One region of the Neobacillus sp. DZ-9 genome, then DNA from elsewhere that is predicted to be linked to it. Evidence: a T-box and tRNA genes for the amino acid it is inferred to sense, from the RefSeq annotation. Region 1 holds a T-box; the other holds one or more tRNA genes.
What was found. A T-box is a leader RNA that pairs with one kind of tRNA and senses whether it is charged. The one in region 1 lies ahead of AC59HZ_RS01905 (glycine--tRNA ligase), so its partner is inferred to be a tRNA-Gly.

Region 1 (15,893 bases):
ACCATATGAACTGGGATACGAATCGTTCTTGCTTGGTCCGCAATCGCACGTGTTATCGCCTGACGAATCCACCAGGTAGCATAGGTACTGAACTTAAACCCTTTTTGATAATCAAATTTTTCGACTGCCTTAATTAATCCCATATTGCCTTCTTGAATTAGATCAAGGAATAACATCCCACGGCCTACATACCGTTTAGCGATGCTGACAACAAGTCTTAGATTAGCCTCTGCAAGGCGCCGTTTGGCTTCCTCGTCACCTTGCTCAATACGAAGCGCCAACTCTTTTTCCTCGTTAGCGGATAGTAGATCAACCCGGCCAATTTCCTTTAAATACATGCGGACTGGGTCATTAATCTTTACCCCTGGAGGAACACTTAAATCGTTTAAATCAAATTCTTCATCATCTTCCTTAGACAGATCCTTTATATTAGGGTCTTCCTCGTCACTTTCACCGACTAATTCTATTCCCTGATCACCTAGAAAATCATAAAATTCATGCATTTGATCAGATTCTAATTCAAAATTAGCCATTTTTTCGGCTATATCATCGTAGGCCAGGACGCCGACTTTTTTGCCCATTTCTGTTAATTGATCTTTCACTTGTTCAAGAGTTAATTCATTCTCGGCCTCTTTTGAACGGGCTGATTTTTCTGCAGCCATAAGGGGGTCCCTCCTTCCAGAATCAAAGACACATATAAATTATTTAAAGCGATTTACGCAATTGATTAATTTCAATTGCAATGACAGCAGCTCTGCTAAAATCACTCTGTCTTTCAGCTTCTTTTAGTTCTAATTCTTTTTCTTTTATTTTTAACAATTTTTGATAATTCAACACCTGTTTGATATAATCAGTTAATTCTTGATTGCTTAATTCATCATTTATCGACATCATTTCAATATTAGCAACCATTCTTCTAAGATTTTCATCTTGAATATAGGTTAAAAATGCGCTCGAATCAGGTTCTAAATGATTTTCATAAAATCCCAATAGATATGTTATTATTGCCTGATGTTCATCGATATTAAACGTGTTCCCTTGTAATAATTCCTGAACCTTGTAAGCAACATCACGATCCTTTAGCATATGGGCTATCAAACGCCTTTCTGCAGTGTAATAAGCAGGCTTTATTTCATCGACCAGCTTTTTTATTACGATCGTCTTACTAATATTTTGATTTTTCCCGGTTGATTTTCTTTTCTCTGAAAAGAAAATCTGCTTTTGCTGTTCTCTTAGCGCATCTAAAGAAAGCGAAAATTCAGCTGCGAGCTGCCGTAAATAATGATCCCTTTCAACCGCCTTCGTTAATTTGCTAATTTCTCTGATTATTTCTTCGATATAGGCAAGTCTATCTCCTTCAAGCTGAAGATTTTTTCCCCTTCGAAAGTAAATAAACTTAAAAGCCATCCAGGTTAAGCTGGCACCGATAACTTCTTTTTGAAATTTTTCGGGACCAAACTTTTTAATATATTCATCCGGGTCCATACCATCAGACATCATGGCTACTTTTATTTGAAAGCCAGCTTCGTTAAGGTGATTACCTGCACGGTATGCAGCCTCAATTCCAGGCTTATCGGAATCGTAACAGATGGTTACAGACTGGACACTTTGCCTTAATAGGGCAATATGATCATCTGTTAGGGAAGTTCCCATTGTGGCGATGCCATTTTCCACACCAGACCGATCAGCAGCAATTACATCAGCAAACCCCTCAAAAAGGACAGCTTGCTGAATTTTTTTTAGACTTGGTTTTGCTTGATGATAATTGTATAATATTTTGCTTTTATTAAAGATTGCCGTTTCAGGACTGTTTAAATATTTAGGCTCATCAGGTCCCAGTGATCTTCCAGAAAAGGCAATCGGATTTCCATTGCGGTCAAAGATTGGAAACATAATCCGATCTCTAAAACGATCGAAAAACGTCCCATCCCGTTCACGTTTGATAATCAAACCGGCCCTTTCCATCCATTCGGGTAAAAAATCCCGCTTTGATAGGAATTTCGTAACGAAATCCCAAGAATTTAAGGAATAACCAATTTGGAACTTATCAATCGATTCACGGGTAAATCCTCTGCCTAACAAGTATTCCAATGCATGCTGGCCTTCCTTTGTATTTACCAGCAAGTGATGATAGAATTTAGTTAACAGTTCATGAGCATCAAGCATTGATTGCAAATCTTTTGCAACTTTTCTCTCGCCGCGAGCCCCCGCAAGATTAATATCAAGATCGATATTTCCTTTGGCAGCGAGCTTAATGGCAGCTTCTTGAAATGTGATTCCTTCAAGCTCCATTAAAAAAGAAAAAACATTTCCGCCAGCACCACAACCAAAGCAATGAAAAATTTGTTTGTCGGGTGATACAGAAAATGATGGTGTACTTTCACCATGGAAAGGACATAACCCGAAGTAATTTCGACCTTGTTTTTTTAGTTGTACATAATCGCTGATGATTTCAACTATATCAACTGTCTGACGAATTTGATCAATTTTTTCTTCGGCAATACGCTCCGCCATGGAAAACAACCTCATTTGTTCTTAACATAAATTCTGCGTTGATTACTAAATTCCTGCAAATTTCGACAATTTTTTTTGTTAATTCCATCATGAATTTTCCTGAGTAATGACTATGTCCCCATTTGTGCATGGTCATAATGAATCAATCCGCAGCTTCCTTTCCAGAATCAACATATTTCCAAGTTGCGTATGTAATCTTATTATTAACATGGTGACATAGGAGCAACAAAAAGAACTTGTGCAGGAAATTTAGAAGCAATTTCGACAATCTCCTCTTTTTACCGGACAAGAATCTGCAACGGCAAAAACAGTTGGAATGCCTTTTATATTAGTATTAATTCTACATTACTCCGCATATTCCTTCTTTAGCTATTAATTTTATAAAAAAGGATTTATGTCGAATTTTTTCAGGAGATTTTACAGGGACCTACTTGACATCTAACAATAAATAGTTTATTCGTTCACATGCAAGTCTAAACCTAAAAAGTATATTTTTATCACAATTTTTTATTATAGTACAATTAATATCATTTTGCCATAACTTTTTTATTTTCTTTTTTTCAATAAAAAACACATAATCTTATGACTATGTGTCAGGGTCTGCCTTTTTGAATATAATTTAAAATAATATTGGCCGTTTCTTCAACAGCTTTATTTGTAACATCGATGACAGGACAATTGATTTTTTTCAAGACCGAGTCAAAAAAGGTCAATTCCTCTTTGATCCGATCAATATTTGCATAGCTTGCCTTATCGTTTAGTCCCAATGAAATCAATCGTTCTCTTCTTATATTGTTTAATTTTTCCGGGCTGATTTTTAAGCCAAAGCATTTTTCAACGGGTACCCTGTAAAGCTCTTCTGGCGGGTCTACCTCTGGTACAAGAGGCACGTTGGCCACTTTTAAACGTTTATGTGCTAAGTACTGTGATAGAGGAGTTTTAGAAGTTCTCGACACACCAATTAACACGATATCCGCTTTAAGGATGCCCCTTGGGTCACGCCCATCATCATACTTTACGGCAAATTCAATTGCTTCTACCTTTTTAAAATAATCCTCATCAAGTTTCCTAACAAGACCTGGTTCACACAGCGGAGTCTTTCCGCTAAAGGATTGAATTTGATCCATAATTGGGCCAATTAAATCAACAGCAATAATCCCTTCCGCAGAAGCCCTTTCTGTTATATATGTACGCATTTCTGGTTTAACTAGAGTAAAAGCAATCATTCCTTTATCAAGCGAAACAAGTGAGAGCACCTCATCGATATGTTCCTTATCTTCAACATATGGGAACCTCTTTAATGTCATTCCGGACCCATTAAACTGGCTAATTGCCGCTTTCGTCACTAGTTCCGCTGTTTCCCCGACGGAATCAGAAACCACGTAAATGATTGGCATACTCATTCTTCCAAATCCACCCCTCTTTTTATTCATCACCTAATGTAACAAAAGCCTTCGTTATGTTTGTTTTCGTAATTCGTCCGATTACTTCAAAACCTTTATCTGTTTTTCTTACTATTGGTAAGGCATCAATTTGTTTTTCAATTAATTTTTTGGCAATATCAATTAAAAGATCATCACGTTCACACATGGTAATATTCGGCATTCTAGTCATGATGATATTGACTGGGATGGTGGAAAGCTCTTGTTTTCCGATACTTGCCCGAAGCAAATCTTTTCGCGATAATACCCCAACTAATGCAGAGTTATGGTCCACTACAAATAATGTACCCACATCTTCAAGGAACATTGTGCAAATAGCATCATAGACGGAAACATTTTCGCTCACCACAACTGGAATGGACTGATAATCTTTAACATAAATTTTTTGCAGATTTTCAGTCAGAAGCTGCGCTCCAGATTTCCCAGTATAAAAATAACCGACTCGCGGCCTGGCATCTAAATAGCCAGCCATCGTTAAAATGGCAAGGTCAGGTCTTAATGTCGCTCTTGTCAGGCTTAATTGGTCGGCGATATGTTCACCTGTTATCGGTCCTTTTTCCTTAACTATTTGCAGAATATGTTCCTGTCGCTTGGTCAGTTCGATTGTGCTCACCACCTTATATAAAATCGTTATACTTTTATACCAATATTATATACCAGTTAATTTTCTTTTGAAATTAATACAGTCGTTAAAATATACATTAGAGGTGCGGTAGCCCGCACCTCTTTCATTGTCCAGCTACAGCGCCTAGACGCTTCGGCTTTTCTTTTAGAACACCATTTTCTCTTGTAAGAAGCTAACAAGCTCTGAAATCGGAATACGTGTTTGCTCCATTGTGTCGCGATCTCGAACTGTTATCATTTGATCTTCTTTGGAATCAAAGTCATAAGTGATACAGAATGGTGTACCAATTTCATCGTGACGGCGATAACGTTTACCAATTGATCCCGCTTCATCGTAATCCACTGAAAAATGTTTTGATAGTGCAGCAAAAACCTCTCTAGCCTCATCCGATAATTTTTTCGATAATGGTAATACTGCTGCCTTAAAGGGAGCTAATGCCGGATGAAAATGCATGACTGTTCTTGTTGTGCCATCCTCAAGCTGTTCTTCATCATAAGCATCGATTAAGAAAGCTAAAGTAACACGGTCAGCACCCAAAGATGGCTCAATACAGAACGGAATATATCTTTCATTTGTTTCAGGATCGATATAGTTGAAATCTTCTCCTGAGAATTCCATATGCTGTTTCAAATCATAATCGGTTCTTGAAGCCACACCCCATAATTCTCCCCATCCAAACGGGAATTTAAATTCAAAATCGGTTGTAGCATTACTGTAATGAGAAAGTTCGTCTTCTGAGTGATCTCTAAGTCTTAAATTTTCTTTATTAAGCCCCAATGAAAGCAGCCATTGTTCAGCAAATTGCTTCCAATAGTTAAACCATGTTAATTCCTCACCAGGTTTACAGAAAAACTCAAGCTCCATTTGTTCGAATTCTCTTGTACGGAAAGTAAAATTACCTGGTGTAATCTCATTGCGGAAGCTTTTCCCGATTTGTGCGATACCAAATGGCAGCTTCTTTCTCATTGTCCGTTGCACATTCTTAAAGTTAACAAAAATACCTTGTGCAGTCTCTGGGCGTAAGAAAATTTCATTCGTGCTTGATTCTGTCACACCTTGGAAGGTTTTAAACATAAGATTAAATTGACGGATTCCAGTAAAGTCATGGCTTCCGCAGTCCGGGCAGGCGATATTATGCTCTTTAACCAGCTCTTCCATTTTTGCAAATGGCAAGCCGTCTACAACCATTTCCATACCTTTTTCTTCAAGGGCGTTTTCAATTAATTTATCTGCACGGTGACGGGCTTTACAATTTTTACAGTCAATCATCGGATCATTAAAATTACCGATGTGTCCAGATGCTTCCCAAGTTCGAGGGTTCATCAAGATACTTGCATCCAAACCGACGTTATATGGTGACTCTTGTACAAACTTTTTCCACCAGGCCTGTTTGATATTGTTTTTAAATTCAACGCCTAATGGGCCGTAATCCCAAGTGTTTGCTAGTCCCCCGTAGATTTCTGATCCCGGAAAAATAAAGCCTCTGTGTTTTGCGTGCGATACAATTTGCTCCATTGTTACCTTCATTTTAAAAGCTCCTTTAATAGTTTTTTCTACAAAATAAAAAACTCTCGTCCCTATGCTTACGATAAGCATAGGGACGAGAGTTACCCGCGGTTCCACCCTATTTGCTGCTAAATTAGCAGCCTCCTTAAAATGTGTTCATTAACACAAGATTGCTCAGGAACGCCTTCGTTAGTGCCCTATACCCTAGCTTCCACTGTCCTAGGTTCGCTTTTATAGAGTTTACTAATTACTACTCTCCGTCAACGCAATTATTAATTTTAAAGAAAATATTAACTAAAAGTAGAAAAAATGTCAACAGTAACTATAATAAATTGCGAAATTGATCCATTGAATTGAGAAACTTCTTGGTTTTAAGATACAAACCAGAATATTCTTCATAATAGGCAGTAATAACATTTTTTAATTCTACTTTCGTTTCTTCTTTTACTGAAATATTCCCTAACCTTGAAAGATCAAAATAATAAAATAGCCGTAATAATTTCACTGCCGATGGTGATAATTTAAAATGGTACGGATCTTTTTCAAGGCATCTGTGACAAATAAATCCGCCTTCACGAATGGAAAAAGAAAAATGCCCGTCTGTACTGCCGCAAACGGAACATTGATTTAACACTGGATACAATCCAAGAACATTTAACATTTTCATTTCATAAATATTCATAAGAATATCCGGGTCATTGCCTTCATTCATATAATTGAGTGTTTGATAAAGCAATTCAAAATGAAAAGGATTAGGCTTCTTTTCCTCTGTACATTTATCCGTTAATTCGACAATATAACTTGCATAAGCAGTTAAGAAAATATCCTCGCCAATGGAACGCATGGAAGAAATCATTTCACCCTGCTGCATGCTACCTAAACCCGATCCTTTTTGAACCAAAAAATAACCATGAGTGAAAAGCTGGGTAATGGAAGAAAGGCGGCTATTTGGCTTCTTGGCACCCCTAGCCATAACACCAACCTTTCCCCATTCCCTTGTATATATTGTTACAATTTTATTGGTTTCACCATAATCTGTTGTTCTAATGACGATGCCTTCACACTTCTGAAGCATAAATGTCACCTTCTAAAGAGCGCGAAAGACTTGCTTATGAAACGGGAAAATCAATATGTGCTAGCTCTTCATCAAGATTACCGGGTATTTCTTGGTTTTCCTTCTCAAGCTCTTTAAAGAGAAGATATGTGTCAATATTCCCTGTCTGGGTAAATACTTTCCACGTAAAATCCATCATCGAAAACCCCACCTTTCATTATTTAGACTAGCCTAAAATTCAATCCCAAACCTTACATTTATCATAGCCTGCCTGCGCAAAAATCATAAGACGAAAAAATTGTTAATGTTGTCCATGCATAATCTTGTCAATTGGATAATATTTTAGTTAGGGTTATTCATCAGTATTCATCTTCATTAAAGCCATAATCACGAAGCTGGGACATCTTATTGCGCCAGTCTTTCTGGACCTTAACCCATAATTCTAAAAACACCTTAGACCCTAGAAGATTTTCAATATCTACACGGGCCCGCTTTCCGATTTCCTTTAACATGCTGCCTTTTTTTCCAATGATAATACCTTTTTGTGAATCCCTTTCCACAATGACCGTTGCCATGACATGAATAATATCCTTACCTTCTTGACGCTCCATTTTGTCTAAAACAACTGCTAAGGAGTGTGGAATTTCTTCTCTAGTCAGGTGAAGTGCTTTTTCCCTGATTAACTCGGTAATGATAAATCGTTCCGGATGATCTGTAACTTGGTCAGCTGGATAGTATTGCGGCCCTTCTGGTAAAAAGGTTTTAATTTGCGTAAGCAAACGCTCCACATTATTACCTTCTAGTGCAGAAATCGGCACTATCTCTTCAAAGTTGTATTTTTCCTTATACGATTCTATAATCGGCAATAAATTATCAGGATGAATTTGATCAATTTTATTTATTACAAGAAAGATTGGAGTGCTTACTGTTTGAAACTTTTCAAGGATAAATTCTTCACCACGGCCAAATCCCTCTTCAGCATTTACCATAAAAAGAATTAAATCAACTTCTTTTAATGTATTTTGTGCAACCTTCATCATAAAATCGCCCAATTTGTGCTTTGGTTTATGAATACCTGGTGTATCAATAAAAACCATTTGGGAATCTGAAAGTGTAAGGACGCCTTGTATTTTGTTACGGGTTGTCTGCGGCTTATCGCTCATAATAGCAATTTTTTGACCAATCACCCGATTGAGAAACGTTGATTTTCCGACATTAGGCCGGCCGATAATCGAAATAAATCCAGATTTATAGCCTTTATTTGTAATAATATTATTTTGCATGCAGATCCTCCGGTGAAAAAGCGCCAGGCAATAAATCTTCGACAGTCATTTCTTGAATATCGCCTTTTAGATTTGTTAAAACAACTTTCATCTCTTTTGGGCATAATTCCGAAATAACCTGCCTGCATGCCCCGCAAGGTGAACAAGGCCGCTCTGTATCGGCAACAACTGCCAGCATTTGAAAATCCCGTTCCCCTTCTGAAAGCGCTTTAAAAAGGGCAGTCCGTTCTGCGCAGTTACACATACTGTAGGCAGCATTCTCTATATTACAGCCTTTATATACTTTTCCATCTGTTGTTAGTAATGCTGCTCCTACTCCAAACTTCGAATAAGGAACATAGGCTTTTTCTCTTGCTTTTTTTGCTTCTTCAATTAGTTGAACGATGTTCACTCGTTTTCTTCCTTTCCAGCAGAAACCTGCTGTGTCTTTATTTTACCTTAAAAATCAGAGAAAATCATTAGTTGTAAATAAAAAGTAATAAAAAATTTTAAAAAGTTAGAATTTTCTCATAAATTTATTTGTCTTAAAATTTTCTTGGTGATAAGTCATTTTACCGAAATAAACTCCCCTTTTCAAATCCGGCCCTCGATTGTTAGAAAAGGCTTAAGAAATACGGTAAAAAGATTACCATCCCAATTATGACCGAAAGTATAGCATACACAAAAACTGCTCCTGCTGCCAAATCTTTAGCTTGTTTCGCAAGTGGGTGGTAATCTAGAGTTGCCAAGTCAACAACCCTTTCAATTGCGGTATTCATTAGTTCAAGCGCAAACATTCCGCCTATCGCAATAAGAATAAACAACCACTCTATCTTTGTAATAGAAAAGAAATACGATGCGAATAAAACGAATATGGAGCTGAAAGCATGAATCTGCATATTGCGTTCATTTTTAAGGGCATTCATGATACCCGCAATTGCATAGCTAAATGAATGGATTAGTGGAAAGATCTTTTTCTTATCTTGTGAGTCCATATTCATTTAAAATATCCTTTTGCAGTGTGAACATTTCTATTTCTTCTTCCTCGGTCATATGGTCATAACCCAAAAGGTGCAAGAATCCATGAACAGCTAAAAAACCAAGCTCGCGCAAAAAATCGTGTCCATATTCTTCTGCCTGCTCTCTTGCTTTTGGAACGGAGATAATAATATCCCCTAATATACGAGGCATATCAGCCCCAATTAAGGCAACTTCACCCTCTCCGATCTCCTCCATCGCGAAAGATATAACATCCGTTGGAGCATCCTTATCCCGATATTCACGGTTAATCTCATGAATACGCTCATTTGAAACAAAAGTAACGGATACCTCACTATGCTCTTCAATGTTTTGTTTATTGGCAGCAAAATTTATTAGTCTTTCTATTTCTAGCATTTGCTCGTCCGATAATTCATTCGTTTCATCAATACTATCAATTAGTAATGTCATGCTTGCTTCACCTTCTTATTCATTTCTGGATATTCGATCCTGGAATGGAAAATTCCCTTCAACGTTTCACAAAGAGTGTGGGAAACGATTTCAATTTCCTTCATTGTGATATCACATTCGTTTAACTGCCCATCCTGCAAACGGTCCGAAACGATTTTTTTTACTAATGACTCAATTAATTCCGGAGTAGGTTGTGATAAAGAGCGGACAGCCGCTTCCACGCTGTCGGCAATTCCAACTACAGCAGATTCTTTTGTCTGTGCTTTAGGACCAGGATAACGAAATTCCCCTTCCTTTATCTCTTCACCATTTTGATTCGCCTTATGATAAAAAAATTTCAAAAGCGTTGTACCGTGATGCTGCTCGGCGATATCAATAATTTCTTTGGGCATATGATATTTCCTCAAAATATTTGAACCATCAATGACATGAGCAATAATGATTTGTGCACTTTTTTCCGGCGGCAGTCGATCATGGGGATTGTCATGATGCATTTGGTTTTCTATAAAGAAGTTTGGCCTTTTGGTCTTTCCAATATCATGATAATAGCTTCCGACCCTTGCTAAAAGCCCATTTGCACCAATTGCTTCACAGGCGGATTCCGATAAATTAGCGACCATCACACTATGATGATATGTACCTGGTGCCTCCATTAAAATCTTTCTTAGGAGTGGATGATTAGGATTAGATAGTTCAATTAACCGCATAGTGGACAAAATTCCAAAACTAGCTTCAAAGAAAGGAAGTAACCCAATTGTCAGTACGGCAGAACCAATTCCTGAAATTAGGGCCGTAATAAAATAGTACCCATATTCCAGTCCAGTAAATTGACCATTGGGTAAATACATCAAAGCCAAAATAGTCAATAAATTGACAATGGCTGCAAATGAACCAGCTTGGAGAATTTTCGAGCGCTGATTTTGATTTGTCAAAAACAGGATTCCAGCTATAGCACTAAAGAGGATATAAATTCCCACTGAAAAATTTAGTGAGCCAGTTACACCTTCATTAAATAAAATACTTCCGCAAACAGCAAAAATAATCGCCATCAGGATAGCTAGCTTCTCATCAATTAATATTTTTATAAGCATCCCCCCCATGGCAGCAGGGAATAGATAGCCAATCCAAGAATAATTATATACTTGGAGCATACTAATGATTTTCAAAATAAAAATCGAAAGGGTGAAAATCATGCCATACAATAAGAAATAGGTTTGTCTTTTATCTGGCGCAATTTTCATTTGATAAAAATAATAATAGATGGCAGAAAGAATAATCGCAATCAATACCATTAGACCAATGTATGGTTTAAGGGATTTTTCATTATTAATTAAACCCACGAGCTTTAATTGCCGATAGATATCCTGGTTTATTAGTTCTCCTTCTTCCACAATAATTTGGCCCTGAAGGATTTTTACAGGTTCTACACTTTCTGCTGCTTGCTGTCTTAGCTCCTCTGTCGCAACGGGATCATAAAATTCGTTTTGAATGACCGCATATCTTCCCAATTCGATTGCAGCAACCCGTAAATTATCATTTAAGGTTGAAAATTTTAATTCCTCTTCCACTCTTTTCTTTGCATTTTCTACATCATCAGCAGAAATTCTTTTGGTCATCACATTATTAATTGCTGTAACGGTTATATCCTTTGCAATCGACAACTCATCATGCCCCGCTTGTACTAAAGCAGAAAAAACCTGATCAGAAAGATCTTTAGTCACATTAGGTGTTAATTTCCCTTTTAATCGTGTTACTTTTTCTTCAACACTAGGTTCAGAAACGGTTGGCTGCTCGTCAGTAGCTGCCGCTTCTTGTTTCTTCATTTCATCTTTTACTTCATCATCTACTTCAATTGCGAATTGGAAGATAGAAGTAATTAAATCCACTCGGTTTTGCGTATACTCCTTTTTTAAGGCATATACATCCTGAACTTGATCAAGAGCATCTTTTCGTTTGTTTTCTGTAGATTTCTTATCTTCAACGGTTCCTGGGGAACGAATAGTTTTTTCAGCAACAGAAAACAGGCTTAAATCCACTTTTTCAGGTTTTACATTACTAAACAAGGCGGCATATAAAACTGCCCCTAAAAACAGAAAAAATAGAACTCGAAAAAAGGTTATATCGAGCAGCTTCCGGATCCGTATAAAATATTGCTGCAGTTTATCCACCCAAATCCCTCCAACCACGGCCAATGAAAATTCTGATCCAATGAGTTTTCAACTGAATTTAGTTGAAAGTACACGTTATGTAAAATGATAACAGTTTTTCTGTCAAGTTTCACCTTTTTATAAAAATCAAAAAGGGATAAACCATTATCAGGTACATCCCTTTAACGAAGTGGATTAGTTTTGTTTTGCCTTTTTTTCATAGGCATCGATGATTTTTGCAACCAGTGGATGACGGACTACATCACTTTGCTCTAAAAAGATAAAGGAAAGTCCCTTTACATTTTGGAGGATCTCATCAGCCATAATTAAGCCGGATTTTGCTCCTTTGGGCAAATCAATTTGTGTTTGATCACCTGTTATAACCATTTTTGATCCAAATCCCAGTCTGGTTAAAAACATTTTCATTTGAGCGTGGGTGGTATTTTGGGCCTCATCTAAAATAACAAAAGCATCATCCAGTGTACGCCCTCTCATATAGGCTAAAGGAGCAATTTCGATGGTTCCCCGCTCAATTAACCTTTGTGTATGTTCTGCGCCTAATACGTCATGTAAGGCATCATACAGAGGCCTTAAGTAAGGGTCGACCTTTTCTTTTAAATCTCCAGGAAGGAATCCCAGGCTTTCCCCTGCTTCAACAGCTGGCCTTGTTAAGATAATTTTATTTACTTGTCCATTCTTAAGGGCATTCACTGCCATCACGACGGCAAGGTATGTTTTCCCTGTTCCTGCTGGTCCAATCCCAAACACCAAGTCATTTTTCTTAATGGCAGTAACGTACTGTCTCTGTCCCAGTGTTTTAATTCTTATCGTTTTCCCTTTTACATTTTTGGCAATTTCTTCATCATATAAATTTACAAAATAATCGAGCGTTCCCTTATTTGCCATTTCAATGGCATAGATAACATCCCGCTGGCTAATGTTAATCCCCTTTCGGATGACAAACATTAAGCGATCTAGAATTTGTCCGGCTAAGGAAACCTTGTCCTCGTCGCCTGACAAACTTACCGATTCACCTCTTGTGATGATCGAAACGCCAAGCTCCTGCTCAATGATTTTTAAATTTTGATCAGAATTTCCTAGCAGCGTAATCGCCTCTGCCGGATTTTCAAGCTGCACATTGATCGTTGTTAATTTTTCTGTCATTCATGAGTCTCCTTGGAAATCGGTGCCCCGACTGCTATGTTTTCTATTATCTTAAAATGGATATCTAGTATAACCTTACCATTTTTAATCGCTTTGTGTAAAATTTTTTCATCTTTGATGATAGCATCTTCATCTAATTGGCTTTTTATTTCCTTTTTAGCCAGCTCCAGTGCATTTTGTTCAGCTTCTTCATTCGTGTAGGTCCGTGTGAATTCTTCTCGTTCCCGAATTGTTTTATGAATATAGGAAATTGGAAGCTCCCATTTTAAGAAATGAATTTTATGCACATTCTTTTCCGTTTCGAAATTATTAAAGCCATGTTCTCCAAAGCCCCAAATAGGGACTTCTAACTTCCCAAATGAAAGATAATACTTTTGTTTTTCTTTCCCATTAAAGACGTTAAAATTCGTTTTAAAAGGGAGTTCTACATGGCTTTTATACCAGGTTTCTCCCCAAACCTCACCTTGGGCAGAAACTAATTCCGGTTTTAGACCATCTTCACCGATTATTCCGGATACTAATAGTTGTCCAGCCTCCACATGATCATTTTTATCCACAACCTTTTGGCCATATTCAATATCCATTTTCACAATGATAGCCTTCTTTTTCGCAATTAGATTCTGAGGTAATAATTGTTTCTGCTTTTTCGGCTCGTTTTTTTCCACCACTTGCAGACGGTAGGTTGTCCCGTTTAATTCCACACCAACCCATGTAAGGTCGCCCACATTATTCGTTAACCGTCTTTGTATTCCTTCAACGTTGTCGACAAAGAACTGCAGCCTGCCTATTTTTACCCCCATCTTGTCCAATTCTTTTCGAATCTGATACTCAGTGGCCGGTTTTGCTCCTTTTATCTCAATTCCCCATATGACATTGGATAAAAGCAAAAGGATAAATAGAAAAATTCCTGCCCCAATTAAAAATCCGCTGTTTTTTAATAATCTTTTAAAAAGAAAAGGGACGCCGCTTCTTTGCAAAAAGGAAATGTTACACTCACTATGTCTCGCATAGTGCCTGATGTTTTTAGCATCCACGAGTCTCATTTTAAAGGTAATGGTCTCTGTACCATGCCTCTTAATATTCCAAATTTGCAAACCGTTTCTGGCTAGAATATTTAAAAAACGTTCAACCCCCTTTCCCGAGACCTTTACCGTTACTCTGCCAAATATAAATTCTATCCACTGGTTCTTCATTTTGCTCCTCCTGGATTATCAGTTATATATATGACCTGATCGATTTTCCCTTCCAGTAACACCTCTTCAGGTAAAAACGTTTTAATTACGAAGGATTTCCCTTTTATCAATAATTGCCCTTGCTTTAAAAGCAGGCGGAGTTCTTTGTCTGTGTATGCAAGCAAGCCGCGATGATTCTCTATATAAATATGAATCTGCCCAATCATTGTGATACGGGGTAAATCCATCATGACATCTTGAGGAAGATCCATTTTTTTAGCCATCCAATTTCGGACTTTCTGGCCCCATTTTTTCGCCATAAAAAAAGAACCCCCTTTCATCTCATATGTATGAAATGAAATAGGGTTCTAGCACAATTTTCTCCAATAAGATGGATTGTTTTATTCGGATTCAGCCTGCCTTTTCCTTGGGAAATATGGTTTCCTCGACCGCGGTTCTCCAAGGATTTCAGACCAGATTATGCCGTTTATGATTGAGTTTGGATTAGCGGACTCGAACTCTGGTTCACCATCATTATCTAAAGCAGCAAATAAAGGGTCTTTAGGTTTTTCTTTCTTAAGTTCTCCTAGATTAGCTGGATTCGTAAATCCTTTTTGGATGACATCCGAATCCTGTTTAATTTGTATATATTTTTTTTCAAGATCCTGCTGCTTTGGCTGATGAGAATTCTTTTTCTCTTGAACAGGATGTATTCTTCGTTCCGTTTCATTCTGGAATAGGTTTCGAAGCTCATCTAAAGTATTCATAGAAAATGATTTGTTTTTTATTGGCCGTTTTTTCCCTTTTTTCTTGCCAAATATCGAGGAGAGAATCCCAATTATTATTAAAAAAACTAAAGTTTCCATACTACCGCCTCCTTTATTTTTTTAGCGGTCGTCTTTTTTCTCACCTGTAATTTTACCAATAGAGCCCCTCATATCGGTATCAGCCGAAATATTTTTAATGTTCATATAATCCATGACACCAATATTCCCAGATTTAAGCGCTTCTGCCATTGCAAGAGGGACCTCTGCTTCGGCTTCCACTACTTTCGCTCTCATTTCCTGTACTTTTGCCTTCATTTCCTGCTCTTGAGCCACAGCCATTGCCCTGCGCTCCTCTGCTTTTGCCTGAGCAATTTTCTTATCGGCCTCGGCCTGTTCTGTTTGTAATTCTGCTCCAATATTCTTGCCGATATCTACATCCGCGATATCAATTGAAAGGATTTCAAAGGCCGTACCGGCATCAAGCCCTTTGGAAAGTACCGTTTGAGAAATTAAATCCGGATTTTCTAAAACCTTGCTATGGCTGTCAGATGAACCTATTGTCGATACTACCCCTTCACCTACACGAGCCACAACTGTTTCTTCACCAGCACCGCCAACGAGTCGGTCAATATTAGCTCGAACGGTAATCCTTGCTTTTGCTTTTACTTCAATCCCATTCATCGCTACTCCGGCAATAAATGGCGTTTCGATTACCTTTGGATTAACACTCATTTGCACAGCTTCTAAAACATCACGTCCAGCCAGGTCAATCGCGGCACAGCGTTCGAAGG
Region 2 (15,893 bases), on a different contig from region 1:
AGGTAGAGAATGTTGAAATCGTGCCGCTGCTTTGTGCGGCCGCGGTTCCATCAGGTGTTGTAACGACAGAAGCGTACTCCGTTATTGAAAAGCAAATGCTGGAGTCGCTCATGAATGCAGGAAAGCTGGATGGATTATTGCTGGCACTCCATGGAGCGATGGTTGTGGAGCACCTGTTTGATCCGGAAGAGCATTTACTGGGAAAAATCCGCGGCATTCTTGGATCTGATGTTCCAATCGCTACAACACTTGATATGCACGCCAATTTGAACGAAAAGATGATTGAGTATACTCCGCTTCATTTTGGATTTAAAACATATCCGCATGTTGATATGTATGAACAAGGCCTTCAGGCAGCAAAAGCTTTATTAAAACAATTAAACAATGGCGTTACATACTACGCTGCGTTTGAAAAATTGCCGATGATGCCCCCCTCTATCAATATGAGAACAGCAGAGGGGCCAATGTACAAAATGATTGAATGGGCAAAACAAGTGGAAGAAGAAGAAGAAGAAGAAGTATACAATGTTTCCATCTTTGGAGGGTTCCCTTATTCGGATATTCCCATGGCAGGAGCTAGTGTACTGGTTGTTGCGCTCAATCCACAAAAAGGAAAAGAAACAGCTCAAAAACTAGCGTCCTTGTTTTGGAGTGTAAGAGAAGAGTTCATCATGGACCTTCCCAATGTAAAACAAGCGCTGGATATGGCGCTGTCGATTGAAGATAACAAACCGATTGTATTGGCTGACATCTCGGACAATCCTTTAAGCTGCGGAAGCGGGGATACAACCGAATTGCTTAGGGAAGTGGTGAACCTGAACCTCGCTGAAACGCTGTTTGGGGGACTTTATGATCCGGAATCGATTGAGGCATGTCGGAAGTCGGGAGTCGGAAATAAGGTATCGTTGTTACTTGGCGGCAAGGTATCTCCTGAATTCGGAGAACCTGTCCAAGTTGAAGCAACAATCATTGCCTTATCAGACGGTGTATTTTATAATTCAGGGCCGTTTAATCAGAATCTTAAGGTCGATTTAAAGGGTGCGGCACACATTCGTGTTGGTAAGATGGATATCCTCCTCATTGGAAGGCCGATGTCAGCGAATGATCCGGAAATGTTCCGTCATATTGGTCTTGAGCCCTCAGCAAAGAGAATTCTCTGTCTTAAGGCGAAAAATCATTTCCGGGCTGCATTTGAGACGATTGTTGGACACATCATTTATGTGGATGCACCAGGTGTTGCTTCCAACCGTTTAACAACATTTACGTATCATCACATCCCAAGGCCGATCTGGCCATTGGATGATATCAAATATGAGGTGGAACTAAGGAGGAAAGAAACATGGAAACATTAAAAAAATCTTATTATGTCGAAGTTCCGACTTCACTAAACCCGGAACAGTTACACATAATGATGGACCTCGAGAAAGATGCATTTCCGGGAATGGGAGCTGTTGATGAACAAACCTTGATTCCTTTAGTTAGATACGGGAAATTAATTCAATATCGACAACCAGATGATGCTAGACCGATCGCCGTTTGCGAGATGATGAGAGATTACAATGATATTCATAAAGCCTACATATTCGGCTTTTATGTTCGTTCCGACCAGCAGGGGAAAGGAATTGGAAAGTTATTCTTGGAGGAAATTTATCCAATTTTAAAGCAGGACGGTTTTCACAAAGTGTGCTTAACAGTCAACACCCAAAATAAGGCAGCTGTTAAATTATATGAAAAAATGGGATTTGCCATTAAAGGAACGAGATTCGATGAGTTTGGCGAAGGGGAAAACCGCTATTATATGGAGTACATTCTTTCTTAAATAGTTAGAACCAAGGGAGAAATTTTTCTAAAAAATTGGTTATTAAAAAAAACGAATTCCAGGAGGGGAAAAGAATGAGAAACACTTTATTTAAACCAAAAAAACATTGGAAAGAGATCGAGCTTTGGAAAGATGTAACTGACGAGCAATGGAATGACTGGGTATGGCAATTGACAAACACCATTAAAACTCTTGAAGACTTAAAGAAAGTGATCAATTTAACACCACTAGAAGAAGAAGGAGTTAAAATTGCTACCAAAACCATTCCATTAAACATTACGCCATATTATGCATCGCTGATGGACCAAGATGATCCAAGATGTCCGATTCGTATGCAGTCTGTTCCAATTTCTCAGGAATTGTATAAAACAAGATATGATTTGGAGGATCCGCTCCATGAAGATGAGGATTCACCGGTACCTGGTCTAACGCATCGTTATCCGGACCGTGTATTGTTCCTGGTAACGAACCAGTGCTCGATGTACTGCCGCTACTGCACAAGAAGACGTTTCTCAGGTCAAATTGGAATGGGAGTACCTAAGAAACAGTTAGACAATGCCATTAATTATATTGCTTCCACTCCGCAAATCCGTGATGTGCTAATTTCTGGAGGAGACGGACTCCTTATCAATGACAATATTTTAGAGTATATTTTAAAGAATTTACGTGAAATTCCACATGTGGAAATTATTCGAATCGGTACAAGAGCACCGGTTGTATTCCCACAGCGTATTACTGAAAATCTTTGCAATATCTTGAAAAAGTATCATCCAGTATGGCTGAATACGCATTTCAATACATCGATGGAAATTACGGAAGATTCAAAGCGAGCATGCGAAATGCTTTCAAATGCGGGCGTACCACTAGGCAACCAAGCCGTTATTCTTGCAGGCATTAATGACAGCGTTCCAATCATGAAACAGCTTATGCATGACCTCGTTAAAATTCGCGTGCGTCCATATTACATTTACCAGTGTGACTTATCAGAAGGGATCGGCCATTTCCGTGCACCAATCAGCAAAGGATTGGAAATCATGGAAGGGCTTCGAGGTCACACTTCGGGTTACGCCGTTCCAACCTTCATTGTTGATGCTCCTGGAGGAGGTGGGAAAATTCCATTGCAGCCGAACTATATCATTTCTCAAAGTTCCAATAAAGTAGTTTTGCGTAACTTTGAAGGTGTCATTACATCTTATCCGGAACCTGAAAATTACCATCCAGGAAGTGCAGAGGATTATTATAAAAAGATTTATCCTGAAGTATTTAAAAATTTTGAAAGCAATGGTGTACTGTCCATTATTGATGATACGAAATTTAACCTAATTCCAGAAGGTTTAAAACGATTGGACCGCCGCAAAACGTATAAGGAAAATCCGGAACATAGCTCTTTAAAGGATAAACGAGAGAAACGTGATGAATTGAAAGAGAAAAAATTCCATGCCCAAATGAGCAAGTATGAGACTGTAGGAGCAAGGGAGGAATAATGTTGAATTGTCAATGGTGCGGATCTGACACAGCAGTTGAAACGGGCAACACAGTGTATTGGGAACTACCGGACGGTACGAAAACAATTGAAATTCAGGACACACCAGCCTTCCATTGCTCAGAATGTGGTATTACCTACCAAACTGATGAAACGGTACAGAAAATTGAAGACCAGCTATTTTTAATCGATACTTCAAAGCTTGAAAAAAGTTTGGCATTTGACACACTTATGGCTGCTCCACGCTTATTAAAGCGAAACTACTTTGATTTTTCTAAATAAGTAATCCATCTTATGGCTGATAGTAAAAAAATCAATAATATCGGATAATTTAACTCCCTCTTTCTAAGGGGGGGATAAATTATCCATTGCCATTTCGTTAATATCCTAATTGTGAAGGTGGAAAAAGGATGGAAGCCATTAAAATCGAAGAAAAAAGTCAGAATAATCAGGAAACCAATGATGGAATTAAACGCAATTTAAAGGCACGTCACATGACAATGATTGCGATTGGGGGATCAATTGGTACGGGGCTGTTTTTAGCGACAGGTGCGTCCATTCAAACAGCTGGACCGGGTGGTGCCATGATAGCATATAGCGCGATTGGAATCATGGTCTATTTTTTGATGACAAGCCTCGGTGAAATGGCTACCTTTTTACCGGTTTCCGGATCATTTGCCACATATGCCAGCCGTTTTGTTGACCCAGCATTAGGATTTGCGCTCGGTTGGAATTATTGGTTCAACTGGGCTGTTACCCTGGCAGTTGAAATCGTTGCTTCAGCCATCATTATGAAATTCTGGCTTCCGGATGTGCCAAGCATCGTTTGGAGTGCCCTGTTTTTAGGACTAATCTTTTTATTGAATGCTTTGTCAGTTAAAAGTTACGGAGAATCTGAGTATTGGTTCGCTTTAATAAAAGTTATTACTATCATTGTTTTTATTGGCGTCGGTGTTCTCACCATCTTTGGGATTTTCGGAGGTGAGTATATCGGGTTTAAAAACTTTACATTGGGAGATGCTCCGGTAAGCGGAGGCTTTATGTCTGTGTTAAGTATATTTTTCATCGCTGGTTTTTCCTTTCAAGGGACTGAACTGGTAGGGATTGCAGCAGGTGAAAGTGAAAATCCCAAGAAAAACATACCGAAAGCAATCCGGCAAGTATTTTGGCGAATTCTTCTATTTTATATTGGGGCTATTGCAGTCATTGGGCTAGTAATCCCTTATACCAGTCCTGAACTGTTGGGCGGGGACGTTGACAAAATTGCTGTAAGCCCATTTACTCTCGTTTTTGAAAAAGCTGGTATTGCCTTTACAGCCTCTGTCATGAACGCGGTTATCTTAACTTCTGTTTTGTCATGCGGAACGTCGGGGCTATATGCCTCAACTCGAATGCTATGGTCTATGGCAAAGGACGGACAGGCACCGAAATTTTTACAACAAGTAAACCAGCGCGGAATTCCGATGAATGCGCTAGTTATGACAACGATTATTGGAGGACTTGCCTTTTTAACGTCCATTTTCGGCGATCAAGTATATACATGGCTATTAAATGCATCAGGTTTAACCGGATTTATTGCCTGGGTAGGGATTGCTTTGAGCCACTATCGTTTTAGAAAAGCCTACATTGCCCAGGGAAGAGACCTGAATGAACTTAAATACAAGGCGAAATGGTTCCCTCTTGGTCCCATCCTTGCATTAGCAATGTGCATTATTATCATTCTTGGACAAAATTATCAAGCATTTATGACAGGCAACATTGATTGGTACGGAGCTGCTGTATCATATATTGGATTGCCAATTTTTTTAGTGATTTGGATCGGTTATAAAGTCATCCATAAAACAAAGGTTGTCCCACTAAATAAATGTTCTTTTGAAGACCATCAACAAAATTAGTCATTTAATAAGCCTACAATTAATAATATTATAATTAATTGTAGGCTTATTAATTTCTTGGGGAAAATTCGACAAAAAGTGCAATAATTACTTGACGTCCATAAAAAAACTGTGTATTATGAAAAAGTCAACTTTAGTTCACTAATTTGACATTATTAAATTATATGCGGGTGTAGTTTAGTGGTAAAACCTCAGCCTTCCAAGCTGATGTTGTGAGTTCGATTCTCATCACCCGCTCCATACATATTAACTAACGCAGTGTATCGTTACAAAAGAGAACGATGCGTTGCGTTTTTTCATTTATAAGGTAGAATTCAAATTAAATAATTCATAAAGCCCGTGAACCCCAAAAAATACGCTTCACGGTCGATAAGAACGGTTCATAAAGCCCGTGAACCCCAAAAAATACGCTTCACGGTCGATAAGAACGGTTCATAAAGCCCGTGACCCCAAAAAATACGCTTCACGGTCAATAAGAGCGGTTCATAAAGCCCGTAAACCTAAAAAACATGCTTCAGGGTCAATATGAGCGGTTTATAAAGCCAGTTAACCTAAAAATGGGTCAACCAAAGTCATTAAGACTAATTAACACTATTAGCCAAAATCCTGTAAGAACCTTCCCCGCCATGTACCTGAATAAACATATTCATTAAAGATTCAGTCAGCTTATTAGCATTTTCCCAGTCCGTTGATGGTCTCAAATAAATAATTTGCAGTGCATTCTTGGTATCTAACGTTACTGGTGTTCTGGAAGAATCCACGAACGGACTCCCAAACGGTCCAATTGAATCAGAGGCAACAATAAGGCGCTCTAAAGAGTTAGAACGGCCATTTAAACCAATGTACTCTTCTCCCTCTGCACCTAGCCGAACCTCTACGTGCCCTTTGAGACTATCTAGGTCATAAATACCGATAGGGACTTGATATTGCAACGAGAAAAAATTATTAATATCAATCGCACTTTGAACAGACGAAAGATAATTTTGCTTTTGAACCCTCCTGTAAAGTGCCTCAGCAGAATGACGGTACCGATTAGGGTCCTTGCCAATCTTTTTAAAAATAGCACGCCATTCCTGGATTCCAGAGAGCTCCGTAACATTTTTATCCTCTAAATCAAAATAAATAGACTCCTGGAACATCTGAAGTCTTCCTTTAAGCATTTGCGGTGAATCCCCAACGGTAATACCATTGTATTTAATGACTCCTAATTTAAAATGAGGAATCTCCTTAAAAAGGTCCGATGAAACTTGAATTTCCAACAATCACACCTCCAAAATTCATTGAAAATAGTTTATCATAAATAGATGTGCTATAAACAATTAAACAACCTAGGGGAATAGATCATTCACGAAGAAGGGAGGCAGCCAAAGTGAACGCCAAAAAATTAAAAGAAGAACTTATTGCCTACAGCAAAGAAATCGGAATCGATAAAATCGGATTCAGCAGTGCCGACCCTTTCACCGAACTAAAAAACAGACTAATAACACAACAAGAACTTGGATTCCAATCCGGTTTTGAAGAGCGAGATATTGAGAAACGAGTGAACTCGGCACTACTCTTGCAAGAACCAAAATCAATCATTTCGATTGCTCTTGCCTATCCTTCCAAAATGAACGAACGGGTTGAAAGTAAAAAGGGAGAAAGAAGAGGTATTTTCAGCCGAGCCTCCTGGGGGCTCGACTATCATCATATTCTAAGAGACAGGCTCAAAAAGCTGGAAGAGTTTATTTTAACAAAGGTACCAGATGTCCGCTTAAAATCAATGGTCGATACAGGAGAGCTTTCAGATCGGGCGGTTGCAGAAAGAGCTGGAATTGGCTGGAGCGGAAAAAACTGTGCCATCATTACTCCCGAATTTGGCTCATATGTATATTTAGGTGAAATGATTACGAATATTCCTTTTGAGCCCGATACACCAATAGAAGACCAATGCGGAACATGCACAAAGTGTTTGGAGGCCTGTCCAACCGGTGCATTAGTTCAAGGCGGTCAAATTAATGCTCAGCGTTGTATTTCATTTTTAACTCAAACAAAAGAACTCATTCCGGACGAGTTTCGAGAAAAGATTGGAAATCGTATATATGGCTGTGATTCCTGCCAAACTGCTTGCCCGCATAATAAAGGGAAGAACTTTCATTTTCATGACGAAATGGAACCTGATCCCGAAGTCGCCAAACCATTACTAAGACCGATTCTAAAATTAAGCAACCGAGAATTTAAAAAGCGATTTGGTTCATTGGCAGGATCTTGGCGTGGGAAGAAGCCTATTCAGCGAAATGCCATTATCGCACTTGCTCATTTTAAAGATGAATCTGCGGTTCCCGATTTAGTAGACATATTAGAAAATGAAGTAAGTCCTATAGCAAAGGGCACGGCAGCTTGGGCACTAGGTAAAATTGGTGGAGAAACTGCATTAGCGGCATTAAAAAAGGCTGAAGAACAAGAAACAGATCAAGAAGTCCAACTTGAAATTAAAAAAGGCTTAAACTTTTATAACTAATTCTAGGAGCGAACCAAAACGGTTCCGCTCTTTTTTTTTAATTTCTTTCATAAGTATGAAGGGAAAGGAGAGAATATTATGCGTGAAATTCTACAAGAACTATTTGAAAAAAGGATTCAACAATTTGTAGCGAATCACAGAAATTCCAAGGATAATTTTTCAAAAGCAGATAGGAAACTTGAATCCTTAGCAAAAAGATCTGCAGAAATCGTCAAAGTGAAAGCAGCTGGGAAGATCCTTGAAAATAAATGTGAAGATGATTTTCAAACGATAAAATACAATGCTCATTATCAATATTTAATTAAACAAAAAGGCAATCTTTATTTGGAAGAGGAAGTCGAAGAAAGAGTAGCCAAATTTTATAAAGAAACATTAATAATGGATGGGGAAATCAAACCCTTAGAGAATGGCTCCCAGCCTGTGGAATATTCCGAGCCTTTCATGCCGGATACCTTCGATCGATTAAGCTATCAATATAATCGGTTAAAAGCGATTCAGTATGCTGAACGCTGGTGGAACAGCTATAATCCAGCCTATAAAAAGTTTGAAAATGATTGTACGAACTTTATCTCCCAATGTCTTCATGTTGCTGGGGGGCCAATGAGAGGATATCCGAATCGCGGTTTAGGATGGTGGATGCAAAATCATAACTGGAGCTATAGCTGGGCAATTGCCAACGCCCTTCGCTTATATTTTTCTAAATCTACTGCTGGATTAAGGGCAAAAGAGGTAAGCAATCCCGATCAATTATTATTAGGTGATGTAATTTGCTATGATTTTGAAGGGGACGGACGGTTTAATCATAATACCATTGTCACGGCAAAGGACGCGAATGGAATGCCATTAGTAAATGCACACACCTACAATAGCCGAATGAGATACTGGGCGTATGAAGATTCTTCCGCCTATACACCAAATATCAAATATAGGTTTTACCACATTCTTGATTAAAGGCACTAATCTTGAAAGCCAATGTCATAGTGGTATAATTCAGATAGAGTTTTTTTTCTGAGGTGAAATTCGTGTCCATACATGTAGTACTATATCAACCACAAATTCCTTCAAATACAGGGAATATAGCGAGAACCTGTGCAGGTACCGATACCGCTTTACATTTAATTCGCCCGCTTGGCTTTTCAACTGATGACAAGATGTTAAAAAGAGCAGGATTAGATTATTGGGAACATGTAAATATCACTTATTACGATTCATTAGAGGATTTTTACGAAAAAAATGCCGGCGGGGAATTCTTTTACTTAACAAAGTTTGGGCAAAAACCGCATAGCAGCTTTGATTATAGTAATCCAGACAAGGACTATTATTTTATCTTTGGCCGGGAAACAACAGGTCTGCCAAAAGACGTTATTGAAACAAATAAAGAGGTTTCGTTAAGGATTCCAATGAATGATAATATTCGTTCTTTGAATCTCTCCAATACAGCGGCGATTCTTATTTATGAAGCACTTCGCCAGCAAAACTATGTTCATTTGAAATAATTGCAAGGAGGTCCTAGGGTTTGGGCCTCTTTTTGCTAACAAGAAAGGATACAGGATATGAATGAAACGATAGCAACTATACTTAATCATCGCTCTATTCGACACTTTGAGGATAAACCTTTAACCGAAGAACAAATAAGAACGATTGTCACCTCTGCTCAATCAGCATCAACCTCAAGCTTTATCCAGGCCTACTCAATTATTGGGGTTAAGGATAGTGAGAAAAAGAGGAGACTAGCCGATATTGCAGGAAGACAGGAATATGTTGAAAAAAATGGCCATTTCTTTGTTTTTTGTGCAGATCTCTACCGCCATACGATTATTGGTGAAAATGAGCAGAAAAACGTCAATTCATCGATTGAAAGCACGGAAAAATTTATGGTTGCTCTCATCGATGCAGCATTAGCAGCACAAAATGCGGCTATTGCTGCGGAATCTTTGGGACTTGGTATTTGTTACATAGGAGGAATTCGCAACCACCTCGAGGAAGTTCAAGAGGTTTTAAAAACACCAGAAAGAGTAATCCCTTTATTTGGACTAGCGGTCGGGCATCCAGTAAAACAAAATGACCGTAAACCAAGACTGCCGTTTGATCATATTTACCATGAAGATGAATATCAACAAAATACGGAAATGTATAACCGGCAACTGGAAGAATATGATGAGTTGATATCTAACTATTATATTCAAAGAACGGAAGGAAAGAGAAACGACCGTTGGACCGAGCAGATGGGAAAAATGCTTGAAAAGCAAAATAGAATGTACATGAAGGAATTTATCCAAAAAAATAAATTAGATTTAAGATGAAGGATGTGGTTACTTTTTATCTTGAAACTATGTTGATTGGAGCGGAAGGCGCGAGACTCCTGCGGGAGGACGGGGCAGGGGAGACCCCGGAGGCGCTAAAGCGCCGAGGAGGCTCCCCGGACCGCCCGCGGAAAGAAAAGCGCCTGGAGCGGAAATCAACATTCCAATTAACAAAGTCAATATGAAAAAGGGCTGCTAAAAAATAGCAGCCCTTTTGTATGGAAGGATTATTTTGTTCCTGGTTTGTCATTGTATCCTGAGGTGAAGATCGCTGCTAAAAATGTAACCATTACTAAAATAACAATGAAAGTGTTCATGTTATGTATTGCCCCCTTCGTCATACAATTTATCACATATAATTATTATAGCCTATCCTAAAAAAATGAAAAGTGCAATATTCCTTTTATTAAAACAAAAAAGATAGACAGTATCTCTTCTTCGTTACGCATGTTCAATAGACAATGTGCATAGAGTATATTAATCGTCTCTGATTAAGCTTTCGGGGGAGGGCCTTATGGATATTTTAAAAAAAATCGAGATGTATCGAGAAGAAGAGGAAAAACTGCGTTGGGAAGGATCATTCGCTGATTATCTATTGTTGTTAAAGGAAAAGCCATGGGTAGCACAATCTGCACATTCTCGAGTTTATAATATGATTAAGGATGCAGGAATTGAAGAGGAAAAAGGGACGAAGAAGTACAATTTTTTTAGCAATCAATTATTCGGTTTAGAGGAAGCACTGGAACGTCTAGTTGAAGAATATTTCCACCCAGCAGCGAAAAGGCTAGACGTAAGAAAACGTATTTTGTTATTAATGGGGCCGGTGAGCGGCGGTAAATCTACGCTAGTAACGATGCTTAAAAGAGGCTTAGAGAGCTATTCTCACTCTGCTAGAGGGTCTGTGTTCGCCATTAAGGGCTGTCCAATGCATGAAGATCCGCTTCATTTAATCCCACATCATTTACGTGCGGATTTTTATGAAGAGTATGGAATTCGAATTGAAGGAAATCTTTCACCGCTAAATATGATGCGGCTTGAACAGGATTATGGCGGCAGAATTGAAGACGTGTTAGTCGAACGTATCTTTTTCTCAGAGGATAAACGAACAGGAATTGGTACCTTTAGTCCATCGGATCCAAAATCACAAGATATTGCAGATTTAACAGGCAGTATTGATTTTTCAACGATTGCTGAATTTGGTTCTGAATCAGATCCACGTGCTTACCGTTTTGATGGTGAGCTTAATAAAGCAAACCGTGGGATGATGGAATTCCAAGAGATGCTAAAATGTGACGAGAAATTCCTTTGGCATTTACTTTCGTTAACACAGGAAGGAAACTTCAAAGCAGGCAGGTTTGCGCTCATTAGCGCGGATGAGCTAATCGTTGCTCATACAAACGAAACTGAATATCGTTCCTTTATTTCTAATAAGAAGAATGAGGCATTACACTCCAGGATTATCGTCATGCCGATTCCTTATAATCTAAAAGTTTCACAAGAAGAAAGAATTTATGAAAAGATGATTAGAGAAAGCGATGTTTCTGATGTTCATATTGCACCTCATACCTTAAGAGTGGCAGCCATGTTTACCATTCTTACTCGTTTGAAGGATCCTAAAAAAGGTGATATTGATTTAGTGAAGAAAATGCGCCTCTATGACGGGGAAAATGTAGAAGGATTTAATACTGCTGATGTGGAAGAACTTAAGAAAGAGTATCCAGATGAAGGCATGAGCGGTATTGACCCCCGCTATGTCATTAACCGGATTTCATCGACTATCATTAGAAAAGAAGTGCCTTCTATTAATGCCTTAGATGTATTAAGATCATTAAAAGATGGGCTTGATCAACATCCATCTATTACTGCTGAGCTGCGTGAACGTTATATGAATTATATCTCGATTGCTCGAAAAGAGTATGATAATATTGCCAAAAATGAAGTTCAAAAGGCATTTGTTTACTCCTATGAAGAATCGGCCAAGACATTAATGGATAATTATCTGGATAATGTTGAAGCTTACTGCAATAAAGCGAAACTGCGTGATCCTTTAACAGGGGAAGAAATTAATCCTGATGAAAAATTAATGCGTTCGATTGAAGAACAAATTGGAATCTCTGAAAATGCGAAAAAGGCGTTTAGAGAAGAAATATTGATAAGAATTTCAGCATTTGCAAGAAAAGGCAAGCGGTTTGATTATAATTCGCATGATAGACTTCGTGAAGCCATTCAAAAGAAATTATTTGCGGATCTAAAGGATGTTGTTAAGATAACTACGTCTTCAAAAACACCAGATGAGCAGCAGCTAAAGAAGATTAATGATGTAGTAGCACGTTTAATTGATGAACATGGATATAATTCGACTTCAGCGAATGAATTGCTGCGCTATGTCGGAAGTTTATTAAATCGATAAAAGCCAAGGGACTGGTAGAAGCAATCTGCCAGTCTGTTTTTTTCCTATGTAAAAAAATAAATCTTGTCCAAATTAGTAGGCAATAACCCAATTGTCAAAATTATTTGTAAATTATTCGCGGTTTCTGCATAGGATAAAGTAATCCATATTTTATCTGATTTTTTCATTTGGGTTATTGTATGAGTGTGATTAAAAAGTGTGCATTTTGAAAGTGAATAATTTAATAAGGAGGGGTTTACATTGTCAGATAATAACCATCAATTTGTCATTTCAAGAGAAGATTGGTCCCTCCACCGTAAAGGCCACGATGACCAGCAACGGCATCAGGAAAAAGTCCAGGAGGCAATTCGCAACAATCTTCCAGACTTAATTACAGAAGAAAGCATAATTATGTCTAATGGTCGAGATGTGGTAAAAATTCCAATTCGTTCATTGGACGAATATAAAATTCGTTATAATTATGACAAAAACAAACACGTGGGCCAAGGTGACGGTGACAGTCAAGTCGGTGATGTAGTAGCACGTGACGGTTCCAGCGGGCAAAAAGCTCCAGGCAAAGGGCAGGGAGCAGGAGATCAGGCAGGCGAAGATTATTTTGAAGCCGAAGTGTCATTAATGGAGCTTGAGGAGGCTTTATTTAAACAATTGGAGCTTCCAAATCTGAAAAAGAAAGAAGAGCAGGAACATCTTATTGAAAACATAGAATTCAATGATATCCGCAAAACAGGACTTATGGGGAACATTGATAAGAAACGGACAATGATGTCTGCTTTTAAGCGGAATGCCATGAGTGGGAACCCGGCATTCCACCCGATTTACAAGGATGATTTGAAATTTAAAACCTGGAATGAAGTAGTTAAACCAGACTCTAAGGCTGTTGTTATCGCAATGATGGATACGAGTGGATCTATGGGGATTTGGGAGAAATACATGGCGCGCAGCTTTTTCTTCTGGATGACAAGATTTTTACGTACAAAGTATGAAACGGTAGAGATAGAGTTTATAGCTCATCATACCGAGGCAAAAGTAGTTTCTGAAGAAGACTTCTTCTCGAAAGGAGAAAGCGGTGGAACGATATGTTCATCCGCATACCGCAAAGCCCTGGAGATCATTGACGCTAAATATAATCCACGAAAATTCAACATTTACCCATTCCACTTTTCAGACGGTGATAATCTCACATCGGATAACGCCCGTTGTGTGAAGTTGGTTGAAGAATTGATGAAGGTATCCAATATGTTTGGATATGGGGAAGTAAATCAATACAATCGCCATTCGACCTTAATGTCCGCTTACAAAAACATCAAAGATGAGCATTTTCGCTACTATATCCTAAAACAAAAAGCAGATGTATTCCATGCGATGAAAAGCTTCTTTCAAAAAGAAGAATCAAAACAATATGCGTAACAAAAAATCGACAGGTGCCAGGTACCTGTCGATTTTTGCTGCTATTCAATTGAGAGGATTCCGTCCTGGCCTTGAGCTGAGTGTCCTTGTTTCTTTACGTTTAATTTTGTTAAGTTTGTAAAGATAACTGGAGTTACAACTGATGGAACTGATTTCTTAAGGAAATCTAAATCAAATTTCTGGATTTCCTGACCTTTCGTAACTTTTTGTCCTTCTTCAACAAGTATAGTAAAGCCTTCACCTTTTAAATTGACTGTATCCAGGCCAATATGAATAAGGATTTCATATCCTTGATTAGATTTAATTCCAATTGCATGCTTCGTAGGGAAAACATTCATAATTTCACCGTCAACTGGTGAAACAACCGTACCTTTTGATGGAACAATTCCAAAACCGTCACCCATCATTTTTTGTGAGAATACTTGGTCTGGCACTTCAGTAATCGGGATAATTTCTCCTTGGATTGGCATAACAAAATCTTTATCAGAAAGTTGTGTGAGTCGATTCGTTTCAACCGGAGCGGCCACTTTTGATAAAGTTGCTGGACTCATTCCAGTAGGTTTTTTACCTCGAAGTTTTAGAATTTCATCTGCCACGAATTGTACATTCGTTCCGACAATTACTTGAATGCTTTGCTTTCCAACAATATTAATTCCTGGGACACCAGTCGCTTTAATTTTTTGTTGGTCGACGGCATTCATGTTTTTTACTTCCATTCTTAAGCGCGTTACACAATTGTCTACAGAAGTAACATTGTCGTCTCCGCCTAATCCTTCATAAATCTGAGCTGCTATGACGGCAAATTTGCTGTCACCTGCTGGAACAGTTACGTCAGATGACTCTTCATCATCTTCTTCACGTCCAGGAGTCATTAAGTTGAATTTCGTAATAATAAATCGGAATAAGAAATAATAGATAACCGCAAACACTAAACCTTGAACTATTAACATGTAAGGGTGGTTTGCCAATGGTAATCTTGAACTTAAGATAAAGTCAACTAAACCGGCACTGAAGCCAAATCCTGCTGTCCAATGGAATGCTGCTGCGATGGCTAATGATATACCTGTTAAAACAGCATGTACCACATAAAGCATTGGAGCTACAAACATAAAGGCAAATTCGATTGGCTCTGTAACACCAGTAAAGAATGCTGCGAAACCTGCGGCTAACATTAAGGATGCCACTGTCTTTTTCTTCTTATCTTTTGCTGTATGGTACATCGCTAATGCTGCTGCTGGCAAACCAAACATCATGACAGGGAAGAAACCTGCTTGGTACATACCAGTAACGCCTTTTGTACCTTTTCCAGCCCAGAAATTACCGATATCATTAATTCCTGCTACGTCAAACCAGAATACGGAGTTTAAGGCATGGTGCAAACCTGTAGGAATCAATAAACGGTTAAAGAATCCATATAAACCTGCTCCAAAAGCACCTAAATGAGAAATACCTTTACCGAATGATACAAGTCCTGTAAAGATCACAGGCCATAAGAAGAATAATATTGCTGAAACAATAAGCATAGAAACTGCAGTCATAATTGGCACAAGCCGTTTACCGGAGAAAAATGCTAAAGCATCTGGCAATTTAACATGGCTAAAGCGATTGTACATCACGGATGCAACAATACCGGAAAGAATACCAACAAAGGCATTTCCGATTTTTCCAAAAGCAGGATCTACCTCTTCTGGTTTAATCCCTTGCAGCAAGGCAACTGATCCTGTGGAAAGCAAGGTTGTCACAACCAGATAAGCAACCAAACCACTTAATGCTGACGAACCGTCTTTTTCTTTCGCCATTCCTAGTGCTACACCAACGGCAAAAAGGATAGGGATATTATCAATAATGGATGAGCCCGCTTTAATTAAGAAAGCAGCCAGTGGACTATCAGCACCCCAGCCAGTTGGATCGATCCAATAACCTATACCCATTAAAATAGCTGCTGCTGGCAAAACAGCTACAGGTAACATCAATGAACGGCCAATTCTTTGTAAATATTTCTTCATCGTAGTACCTCCTATAAAAAAATTTGAAAAAAACAAATGAAAAAATGATGATTTCATAAAAAAGTTGATA

Region 2: it has a tRNA-Gly gene. The T-box ahead of AC59HZ_RS01905 (glycine--tRNA ligase) is inferred to sense a tRNA for this amino acid. The anticodon was not compared.

Annotation. Positions count from the first base shown of each region.
Region 1 is NZ_JCAIOL010000001.1:375,510-391,402, reverse strand. It holds gene rpoD (RNA polymerase sigma factor RpoD) at 1-662, opposite strand, end outside; gene dnaG (DNA primase) at 706-2,514, opposite strand; gene AC59HZ_RS01915 (pyruvate, water dikinase regulatory protein) at 3,108-3,917, opposite strand; gene ccpN (transcriptional regulator CcpN) at 3,940-4,572, opposite strand; gene AC59HZ_RS01905 (glycine--tRNA ligase) at 4,726-6,108, opposite strand; T-box leader at 6,175-6,360, opposite strand; gene recO (DNA repair protein RecO) at 6,410-7,162, opposite strand; gene AC59HZ_RS01895 (YqzL family protein) at 7,197-7,340, opposite strand; gene era (GTPase Era) at 7,501-8,424, opposite strand; gene AC59HZ_RS01885 (cytidine deaminase) at 8,414-8,815, opposite strand; gene AC59HZ_RS01880 (diacylglycerol kinase family protein) at 9,018-9,404, opposite strand; gene ybeY (rRNA maturation RNase YbeY) at 9,382-9,852, opposite strand; gene AC59HZ_RS01870 (HD family phosphohydrolase) at 9,849-12,020, opposite strand; gene AC59HZ_RS01865 (PhoH family protein) at 12,195-13,163, opposite strand; gene yqfD (sporulation protein YqfD) at 13,160-14,356, opposite strand; gene yqfC (sporulation protein YqfC) at 14,353-14,655, opposite strand; gene AC59HZ_RS01850 (YqfB family membrane protein) at 14,737-15,201, opposite strand; gene floA (flotillin-like protein FloA) at 15,223-15,893, opposite strand, start outside.
Region 2 is NZ_JCAIOL010000002.1:11,598-27,490, forward strand. It holds gene AC59HZ_RS04435 (M81 family metallopeptidase) at 1-1,352, shown strand, start outside; gene AC59HZ_RS04440 (GNAT family N-acetyltransferase) at 1,340-1,819, shown strand; gene kamA (lysine 2,3-aminomutase) at 1,894-3,303, shown strand; gene AC59HZ_RS04450 (YokU family protein) at 3,306-3,584, shown strand; gene AC59HZ_RS04455 (amino acid permease) at 3,713-5,197, shown strand; tRNA gene AC59HZ_RS04460 (tRNA-Gly) at 5,364-5,437, shown strand; gene AC59HZ_RS04465 (B3/B4 domain-containing protein) at 5,779-6,456, opposite strand; gene queG (tRNA epoxyqueuosine(34) reductase QueG) at 6,567-7,697, shown strand; gene AC59HZ_RS04475 (amidase domain-containing protein) at 7,776-8,648, shown strand; gene trmL (tRNA (uridine(34)/cytosine(34)/5-carboxymethylaminomethyluridine(34)-2'-O)-methyltransferase TrmL) at 8,720-9,193, shown strand; gene nfsA (oxygen-insensitive NADPH nitroreductase) at 9,251-10,000, shown strand; gene AC59HZ_RS04490 (hypothetical protein) at 9,997-10,185, shown strand; gene AC59HZ_RS04495 (PrkA family serine protein kinase) at 10,515-12,410, shown strand; gene yhbH (sporulation protein YhbH) at 12,651-13,817, shown strand; gene AC59HZ_RS04505 (PTS sugar transporter subunit IIA) at 13,859-14,368, opposite strand; partial or broken gene nagE (N-acetylglucosamine-specific PTS transporter subunit IIBC) at 14,384-15,823, opposite strand.